3 regions of the Aureimonas phyllosphaerae genome follow, and region 1 is predicted to be linked to each of the others. Evidence: predicted binding sites of a transcription regulator. Region 1 holds the regulator's gene; each other region holds the start of a gene.

What was found. Region 1 encodes PhoB, which activates phosphate uptake and scavenging genes when phosphate is short. Its sites were predicted from a motif close to TGTCATNNANCTGTCAT; they were not measured.
Region 2: a site for PhoB is predicted at 1,708-1,724, ahead of phnF (phosphonate metabolism transcriptional regulator PhnF). Genes of this name have one in related genera too.
Region 3: a site for PhoB is predicted at 1,867-1,883, ahead of ugpB (sn-glycerol-3-phosphate ABC transporter substrate-binding protein UgpB). Genes of this name have one in related genera too.

Annotation. Positions count from the first base shown of each region.
Region 1 covers NZ_CP181348.1:4,372,439-4,375,706, reverse strand. The annotation lists gene pstB (phosphate ABC transporter ATP-binding protein PstB) at 1-79, shown strand, start outside; gene phoU (phosphate signaling complex protein PhoU) at 133-855, shown strand; gene phoB (phosphate regulon transcriptional regulator PhoB) at 858-1,592, shown strand; gene ACLNGM_RS21010 (DUF3297 family protein) at 1,650-1,898, opposite strand; gene ACLNGM_RS21005 (GcrA family cell cycle regulator) at 2,022-2,621, opposite strand; gene ACLNGM_RS21000 (aspartate aminotransferase family protein) at 3,022-3,268, shown strand, end outside.
Region 2 covers NZ_CP181348.1:3,077,817-3,081,084, forward strand. The annotation lists gene ACLNGM_RS14560 (carbon-phosphorus lyase complex subunit PhnI) at 1-544, opposite strand, end outside; gene phnH (phosphonate C-P lyase system protein PhnH) at 546-1,151, opposite strand; gene phnG (phosphonate C-P lyase system protein PhnG) at 1,157-1,633, opposite strand; gene phnF (phosphonate metabolism transcriptional regulator PhnF) at 1,755-2,474, shown strand; gene alaS (alanine--tRNA ligase) at 2,624-3,268, shown strand, end outside.
Region 3 covers NZ_CP181348.1:2,431,418-2,434,685, reverse strand. The annotation lists gene ugpA (sn-glycerol-3-phosphate ABC transporter permease UgpA) at 1-397, opposite strand, end outside; gene ugpB (sn-glycerol-3-phosphate ABC transporter substrate-binding protein UgpB) at 480-1,778, opposite strand; gene betC (choline-sulfatase) at 1,938-3,268, opposite strand, start outside.

The sequences.
Region 1 (3,268 bases):
GGTCGGCCCGACCGAGAAGATGTTCCAGAATCCGGACGACAAGCGGACTCAGGACTACATCACCGGCCGCTTCGGCTGACCGGATCGAGGCACAACCGGGCGGCGGCCCCAATCCATGAAGGGAGACGCGTCATGGAACACCATATCGTCACGTCCTACGACGAGGAACTGAAGTTCATTCTGCGCCGCATCTCCGAGATGGGCGGCCAGGCGGAGCGCATGGTGGAGCAGGCCGTCTCGGCGCTGATCCGCTCGGACGCCGGGCTCGCCCAGTCGGTGGTCGCCGACGACGTCCTCCTCGATGCCGCCCAGCGCGAGATCGACGAGCACGCGATCATGACCATCGGCAAGCGCCAGCCGATGGCCCACGACCTGCGCGAGATCGTCGGCGCGATCCGCATCTCGAACGATCTCGAGCGCATCGGCGATCTCGGCAAGAACATCGCCAAGCGTGTCCTCGCCACGCAGGAGCACACCCAGCCGGTGCAGCTCGTGCGCGGCATCGAGCACATGTCCGAACTGGCGCTCGGCCAGCTGAAGGAGGTGCTCGACGCCTATGCGACGCGCGACCATCTGCGCGCCGAGGCGATCCGCCGGGGCGACCAGGAGATCGACGCGCTCTACACCTCGATCTTCCGCGAACTCCTGACCTACATGATGGAGGATCCGCGCAACATCACCGCCTGCACCCATCTGCTTTTCTCGGCCAAGAACATCGAGCGCATCGGCGACCACGCGACCAACATCGCGGAGACGATCTTCTACATCAAGACCGGCAGCCAGATGGAGATCGAGCGTCCCAAGGGCGACTCGACCCCGACCCTGGTCGCGCCGGTCGGCCTGCGGGGCGCCTGACCATGGCGCCGCGCATCACGGTGGTGGAGGACGAGGAGGCGCTCTCGATCCTCCTGCGCTACAACCTGGAATCCGAGGGATATGCCGTCGACACGATCGCGCGCGGCGACGAGGCGGACCTCCGGCTCAAGGAGCAGGTGCCCGACCTCCTCCTCCTCGACTGGATGCTGCCGGGCCTCTCGGGCGTCGAGCTCTGCCGGCGCCTGCGCGCGCGGCCCGAGACCGAACGGCTGCCGATCATCATGCTGACGGCGCGGGGCGAAGAGTCCGAGCGCGTGCGCGGCCTGTCGACCGGTGCCGACGACTATGTCGTGAAGCCCTTCTCGACGCCGGAGCTGATGGCCCGCGTGCGCGCCATGCTTCGCCGGGTGAAGCCGGAGCGGATCTCCTCGCAGCTCGTCGCCGGTGACATCGACCTCGACCGCGAGACGCATCGCGTTCGCCGGGCGGGCCGCGAGCTGAAGCTCGGGCCGACGGAGTTCAAGCTTCTGGAATTCCTGATGCAGTCGCCGGGCCGCGTGTTCTCGCGCGAGCAGCTGCTCGACGGCGTCTGGGGCCGCGACATCTATGTCGACGAGCGCACCGTGGACGTCCATGTCGGACGCCTGCGCAAGGCCGTGAACCGCGGTCGCCAGCGCGATCCGATCCGCACCGTCCGCGGCGCGGGCTATGCGCTGGACGAGACGTTCACGGCCGCCGCGCCGCGCGCGTCGAGCGTTCGCCCGGAAGCCGTCTGACGGCCTGACGAGGCAGTTCGGCGGGCGGCCGGGTTCCGGCCGTCCCGCATCGGATCGTCAGGCGGCGTCGCCCTTCAGGAAGGGCTCCACGGTCCCTTTCAACTTGAGGAGGATCGGCTTGCCCTTGCGGTCGCGCGCCGTGCCGGCCGCGACCTTGATCCAGCCTTCGCTGACGCAATACTCCTCGACATTGGTCTTCTCGGAGCCGTTGAAGCGGATACCGATGCCCTGCGACAGGAGTTCCTCGTTGTGGAACGGGCTGTCGGGATCGATGGCGAGGCGGTCGGGGAGAGTGTCCTGGGTCATGGGCGCCCCCATAGCGCAAGCGCCCGGCCCATGCCAGTCCGCGGCCATGAATGACTCAAGGGTTCCCTGAAAACGAAAAGGCCCCGCGCGATGGCGGGGCCTTTTTCGTGGACGGCGAACCCGTCAGCGGACGCGGCGGCGCTCCGAGACCGGCTGGAAGGCGATGCGCGCGTGATACTGGCAGTAAGGCGAGGCGTCCGGCGCGTTGTTGCCGCAGAAGCGGAACTCGTCCGACAGCGGGTCGCCGAGCGGCCACTTGCAGGTGCGGTCCGACAGCTGGACGAGCGTCAGGTTGCGCGAGATCGGCACCACCTCGCCGGGACCGTGGGGCACCGTGGCGCGGCCGACGATCTCCTCCTGCTCTTCCGGCTCGACCTCGATCTTCAGCGCGGTCGCGCCGAGCGTCGCAGGCCGGACGGGGCGCGGAGCCGCGGCGACGGCCGGCGTGATCACGGCGACCGTCGGGGCCTGCACCGGCAGGACGCGCGGCGCCGGCACCTCGTCCGGCATCGTCTCGACGAGAACCGGCCGGACGGCGCGCGGGGCGACCACCGCCTCGAGCGGCGCAGAGGCCTTGAGGCGGCTGTCGAGCTTCAGGCGATGGACCTTGCCGATCACGGCGTTGCGGGTGACGCCGCCCAGTTGCGCGGCGATCTGGCTGGCGCTCAGGCCATCGCCCCACAGTTGCTTGAGAAGATCGATCCGCTCGTCGGTCCAGCTCATGAACTGACTCCTAATTCTTGACCCATGCGACGCGCCACCGATCCACGCAGCATGACAGAGGACGATCCTCGAACCACCAGATCTGGTAGACAGCCGGTCTCGTCGCACGAAATATGGTGTCCAGACCCAATTTAACGCGTGGCGGGGCGCTGTGGCAAGGTGCGCACAGTGTTGCACGAATCGCTTTTGCGGTTTTTCAACAGGTCAATGCATCGGCGCGAGCGGGCGAAACGGCCGCAAATCCGGGGTTTCGATTGACAATCCCGCGTTGCGACATGGTATAGCGGGCCGCTGCCGAGGGCCCGTCCACCGTGAGGGCGGCACGGCGGCAAGCCCCCATGCGGGCCGCCATGTGCCGTCGCCCCGAACCCATTCCGGGAAAACCGAAGAAGTCAGCCCCATGTCCGAGCACGACAACCCGCTTTTCGCCACCTTCGCCCGTGCGGACCTGCGCGTCGAGCGAGGTGAGGGCGTGTGGCTCGTGACCGAGGACGGCCGGCGGTTCCTCGACTTCACCGGCGGCATCGCCGTCAATTCGCTGGGCCATGCGCACCCGCACCTCGTGGCCGCCTTGAGCGAGCAGGCCGCCCGGCTCTGGCACGTCTCGAACCTCTTCCAGATCCCGGGGCAGGAGCGTTTGGCCGCGC
Region 2 (3,268 bases), 1.3 Mb from region 1:
GATCGCGCGTGATGTCGCCGGGCTCGCCGCCGGGTTCGCCATCGTCCTCCATCAGGCCTTCCGCGCCGAGGAGATCGGTCACGCGGGGCGCGACGGCGGTCGGTGCGGCGCGGCGCTCCGGCTCCGCGACGTCTTCGTCGCGCGCCATCGCCGGGTCGAGCAGACGGTGGGTGTAGTCGAAGGTCGGACCGAGAAGCTGGCCGCCGGGAAGGTCCTTGTAGGTCGCCGAAATGCGTCGCTCCAGCCGCATCGCGCCGGTGTCGAGCGGCTCGGCGGCGCGGAAGCGGGAAAGAGTTGTCCGGAACGCCCGCAGGAGGAAGATCGCCTCGATGAGGTCGCCCCAGGATTGGCGGATGGCTAGCGCCGCGAGGTCGGGATCGTAGAGCGAGCCTTCCGCCATTACGCGGTCGACACCGAGCGCAAGCTGCGACGCGATCTGCTCGATCGTCAGGGCCGGCACGCTCCGGTCTCCGCGGCGACGGTCGGCGAGCAGCCGGTGCGCCTTCTGGATGGCGGCTTCACCGCCTTTGACGGCTACGTACATCTCAAGCCTCCTCGACGCAGGTCGTGCGCGGGAGCACGAGGCAGTGCGCGCCGGCAGCCAGAACGAGGTCGTGCCCCCGGGGGAACAGTGCGCGATTGGCCGCGCGGGCGGCGATGAAGCCGGCGGGCAGGCCGAGTGGGGCGATGCGGCGCGTCGTCTCGATGCCGGGGCCGGACAAAGTCAGTGACGCTCCGCCTTCTAGCGCCTCGACCGACAGGATCAGGGTCGCGGAGCGGTCGGGATAGACGTCGGTGCCGAGCGGATAGCGCTCCCACCGCTTGGGATCCGACATTGGCGACAGAACCGCGAACGCGGCATCGGCCGGATCGGCCAGCACGGCCGCGCCGGTCTGGAAGGCGATCCACGCCAAAGTTTCGGCAGCGTCGTCGGTTTCGAGGAAGACGGGCGCGTCCGCGTCGGCGAGCGTCGCCAGAAGCGTCGCGATCGCGGGCGTCAGGGGGCTCGGCGCGGAAACGAAGCCGCCGAGGTCGATCGTCGTGCCGGGCTCCGCGAAGGCGCCCATGATCCGTCGGAACGCAGCCTGCGATCCGAGGACCGGATCGTTGAAGCCGCCGGAGACGGCGGTGGTGGAAAGCGCAGCGGACATGACGATCAATCCTCGCCTCGGGCGACGGTGAAGAAATCGACGCGGGTGGCTTCCGTCTCCTCGGCGCGGCGCTCCAGCGCCTCGGCATCGGCGGCGAGCGCCGGCGTCACGAACTCGGTCTCGATCCGGTCGCGCCAGGCATCGGTCTGCCAGAGGGCGTCGAGGTGAGCGGCAATGCGGGCAGTCTCGGTATCACGCCCGAGGATCATCGCGTGCCCAACCTCGCCGGTCGCAAGCCGCACCGTGGCGCGGCAGACGCTGGCCTCTCCAAGATTGAATGCCGCACCACCGCCGCCGGCGCGTCCGCGCAGCATGACGAGGCCGACCTCCGGCCCGCGAACGGGCAGGGCCGGCGGCACCTCCTTCGCGAAACCAGCAAAGCGATCCTTCAGGAAGCCTCGCGGTGCGAGCGCCAGCGCGTTTATGGCGCGCTTGCGGGCATCCTCAGTTCGCATGTTCGAGGGGGTGGCGGTTTGAGGCATCAAGTACGACCCGCTTCCGATTGTCTATTTGTCTAGACTACCGATCTGGACGGGGAAGGTATAGCGCCTCGATGGTGACACCTCTATGACGGCGGCGCGCGGTCAAACGGAGCCCGACGGAATGAACGATGCGGACGAGGGGGTGACGCGCTGGCGACGCGTGGCGGACCGCATTCGCGCCAGCATCGCCGACGGTTCGGTCTCCGATCAGCTTCCACCCGAAACGGAACTTGCCGAGCGGTATGCGGTCAACCGGCACACCGTTCGTCGGGCCATCCAGTCGCTCGCGGCCGAAGGGCTTCTTCGGTCGGAGCGGGGGCGTGGCACCTTCGTCAACGCACCTGCTCCGCGTCTTGCCTACCCGGTCGGCCTGCGAACCCGCTTCTCCGAGAACGTCACGGCGCAGGGTCAGCGGCCTGCCGGGCGTCTGATCCGATCCGAAACGGTGCGCGCGGATCAGGCGCTGGCCGCCTTGCTGAACTGCCCGCTCGGCGCGGCGCTCGCCCGGCTCGACACGCTGTCCGTCGCCAGCGGCCTGCCGCTCTCGGTCTCGACCGGCTATTTCCCGGCCGATCGCTTTCCCAACATCGTGCGCGACTATGCCGAGACCGGATCGATCACCGAGGCTCTCAGGCGGCACGGATTGCCGGACTACCGTCGGCTTGAGACCCGAATCACGGCCGAGCGCGTGCATCCGGTGGATGCCGAGCATCTTGACCTGCCCCCCGACAGCATCGTCCTCGTCTCCAGCGCAGTCGACGTCGATGCCGAGGATCGCCCGGTGCAGGCGATGCGCTCGCGCTTTCCTGCCGACCGGATGGAACTCGTGTTCCGTCTCTGATCGTCAGCAGATTGCCGGATCTCGGCGTCGCTTGCGCGTTGCTCGTAGGCCGTCGCGCGCGAGCATGGACAGGGTTTCGGCCCCTCGCTAAAAGGCTGGCGCTGCGGCGTTCCTGCGCCGCGATCCTATCCAAGCCTTGAAGGTTTCCCATGAGCGGCGTGAACGAGATCCGGTCGACGTTCCTCCAGTACTTCGCGAAGAACGGGCACGAACCGGTCGCGTCCTCGCCGCTGGTCCCTCGCAACGATCCGACCCTGATGTTCACGAACGCCGGCATGGTGCAGTTCAAGAACGTCTTCACGGGCCTCGAGAAGCGCTCGTACACGCGCGCCACGACCGCGCAGAAGGTCGTGCGGGCCGGCGGCAAGCACAACGATCTCGACAACGTCGGCTACACCGCCCGGCACCACACCTTCTTCGAGATGCTCGGCAACTTCTCGTTCGGCGACTACTTCAAGGAAGAGGCGATCAGCCTCGCCTGGAGCCTCGTGACCAAGGAGTTCGCGCTCGACAAGTCGCGCCTTCTCGTCACCGTCTACTCGGAGGACGACGAGGCGGCGAAGCTGTGGAAGTCGATCGCCGGCTTCTCCGACGACCGCATCATCCGCATCCCGACCTCCGACAACTTCTGGACCATGGGCGAAACCGGGCCGTGCGGCCCGTGCTCGGAAATCTTCTACGACCAGGGCGAGAGCGTCTGGGGTGGCCCGCCGGGCTCGGCGGAGGAGGACGGCGACCGCTTCCTCGAGTTCTGGAACCTCGTCTTCATGCAGTTCGAGCAGGTCTCGCCCGGC
Region 3 (3,268 bases), 1.9 Mb from region 1:
TCGTCGGATTGAACATGAAGAGCCAGAGCATGCCGGCGATGGCGGGTGCGACCGCGTAGGGCCAGATCAGGAGCGTGCGGTAGAACGCCTTGCCGCGCAGCACCTTTTCGGCCGATGTCGCGAGCAGCAGCGCGAGACCCATCGCGAGCACGGCCGTCGAAAGGCTGAAGATGATGGTGGTCTTCAGGGCGTGGAGATAGCCGGGATCGCTCAGCACCTGCCGGAAGTTGGCGAGGCCGACGAACTCGGTCTTCAGGCCGAACGCGTCCTCGCGCAGGACGGACTGGTAGAGCGCCTGCGCCCCTGGCCAGTAGAAGAAGACGAGCGTCACCAGAACCTGCGGCGCGAGCAGCAAGTACGGCAGAAGCTTGTTGGGAAAGGTGACGCGGGTGTTCAAACGGCCGCCCCGAGCATGACATGGGCGCGCCCCGCCGCGAACGGCGGGGCGCCTTGAGGGTGAGGATCGCCTGTGCGGCCGCTTACTGGCCGGCGGCCTGCGCGATCGCCGCGTTGCCGCGCTCGACGATCTTGCCGAGCGCCATCTTGGCGTCCTGGCTGCCGTTGAGCATGGCCTCGAACTCCTCGTTCATGATGTCGCGGACCTGCGGCAGGTTCGGCAGACGCACGCCCTTGGAGTTCTCGGTCGGCGTCTTGCCCATCATCTGCTGGATCGGAATCTCGCGGGCCGGGTTCTTCTCGTAGAAGCCGCTGGCCTTGGTCGCCTCGTAGGCGGCGAGCGTCACCGGCAGGTAGCCGGAGACCTGGTGCAAGCGCGACTGGATGTCGGTCTGCGACAGGAACTCGAAGAAGGCGGCGACGCCCTTGTATTCCTCGTCCGACTTGCCGCCGAAGACCCAGAGGCTGGCGCCGCCCGGAATGGTGTTCTGCGGCGCGTTGTTCCCCTTCGGATCGTAGGGAAGCTGGCCGGTGCCGTAGTTCATGCCGGACTTCACGACGTCGCCGAGGCCGCCCGACGATTCGGTCAGCATCGCGCACTCGCCCGACAGGAACAGCTGCTTGGCCTCCGACGTGCGGCCGCCGTAGCGGAACGTGCCGTCCTTGGCGAGGTCAGCGATCGCCTGGAAATGCTCGACGAAGATCGGGGCATCGACCTCGAGCTTCACGTCGAGGGCGGCGAGACCGTTCTCGTTGGTGCCGTAGGGCACGTTGTTCCAAGCGGCGAAGTTCTCGGTCTGGATCCAGGTCAGCCAGGTCGAGGTGAAGCCGCATGGGGCGGCGCCCGACGCCTTGATCTTCTTCGCGGCGTCGAACACCTCCGGCCAGGTCTTGGGCGGGTTGTCGACGTCGAGGCCCGCCTTCTGGAAGGCGTCCTTGTTGTAGTACATGATCGGCGAGGACGAGTTGTACGGGAAGCTCAGCATCGTCCCGTCGGGCTTGGAATAGTAGGACACGATGCCCGGCAGGTACTTCGACTTGTCGAAGCTCTGGCCAAGCACCTCGGCCACCGGCTTGATCGCGCCCTCGGCGCCCATCATGACGCCGGTGCCGGCGTCGAAGATCTGGATGATCGCGGGAGGCTGCTTGGCGCGGAAGGCGGCGATGCCGGCGTTCAGCGTCTCGGGGTACGTGCCCTTGAAGACCGGCGTGATCTTGTAGTCGGACTGCTTCTCGTTGAACTCCTTGGCGAGCGTGTCCACGACCTCGTTGTTGGCGCCGGTCATGGCATGCCACCACTGGATCTCGGTCTGCGCCACGGCGGCGGTCGAGGCGAAAAGGGCGGCCACGAGGGTCGCAGCGGCGGCGGTCGTCTTGGTCATCGCAATAGGCTCCCAGCGCCGGGCCTTGATGGCCACGGTCCGTCACCGCCCTCCTAGCGGCGCGAACCAACAGTCGCGTGTCAAACCTACGATGGTTCCATGACAGCGCAAAGCCTTATCACGCCTTCGTTTTCAGCCTTCCACACGCACCTCGTGCGCTCACTCGCCTCGCGGAAAGCGCTGGGAGTCCTCCAGCACGTTGAGGTCCATGTGGTTGCGCATGTAGCGTTCCGACGCCTTCTGAAGCGGCTGGAAGTCCCATGGATAGTAGGCGCCGTTGCGCAGCGCCTCGTAGGTGACGAGGCGGCGCGCCTGGCTCTGGCGCACGTCGCGGTCGAAGGCGCGCAGATTCCACAGACGGGTCGCCTCGGCGTCGAAGGCGGCGAGCAGTTCGGCATGGTCCGGGTCTGCGGCGAGGTCGCGCAGTTCGGACGGATCGTCCGCCAGATCGAAGAGCTGGTCGGGATCAGCCAAGCAACGCGTGAACTTCCACCGCCCGCGCCGGACCGCGACCATCGGCGCGATCGAGCCCTCGGCGGCGTACTCCATCGGCACCGATTGTGCCCGCTCCCCCCGCCGCGCCGTGTCCATCAGCGAGATGCCGTCGAGCCATTCGGCGCCGTCCGACAGGTCGATCCCGGCGAGCTCCGCCAAGGTCGGCAGCACGTCGAGGGTCGAGACCGGCTGCATGTAGGGGCCGGGCGGCAGGCCGGGCGCCGAGACCATCAGCGGCACGCGGGCCGAGCCCTCGAAGAAGTTCATCTTGAACCAGAGGCCGCGCTCGCCGAGCATGTCGCCGTGGTCGGACACGAAGAGGATGATCGTGTCCTCCAGCATGCGCGTGCGCTCGAGGATGTCGACGAGCTCGCCGACCTTCTCGTCGATGTAGCTGATATTGGCGAAATAGGCCTGCCGCGAACGGGCGATCATCTCGTCCGTGATGCGGTATTCGTGGTCGTTGCAGGCCATCATCAGGCGCTGCGAATGCGGATCCTGGTCGGCGAACTCGATCCGCTCGACCGCGGGCAGGAGCGCCGGCGAATTGCGGTAGAGATCGAAGAAACGGCGACGCGCGACGTAGGGGTCGTGCGGATGGGTGAAGGAGACCGTGAGGCAGAAGGGCCGGTCGTCGTTGCGTCGCGACAGGTCGTAGAGCCGGGCGGCCGCGTGGTGGGCGACCTCGTCGTCGTATTCCAGCTGGTTGGTGATCTCGGCGACGCCCGCGTGCGTGACGGAGCCGAGGTTGTGATACCACCAGTCGATGCGCTCGCCGGGTTTGCGGTAGTCGGGCGTCCAGCCGAAGTCGGCGGGATAGACATCGGTCGTCAGCCGCTCCTCGAAGCCGTGGAGCTGGTCCGGCCCGACGAAGTGCATCTTTCCCGACAGCGTTGTGCGGTAGCCGGCGCGCCGCAGGTAATGCGCGAAAGTCGGAATATCGGAGGCGAATTCGGCGGCGTTGTCGTAGACGCGCGTCTTCGAGGGCAGCTGTC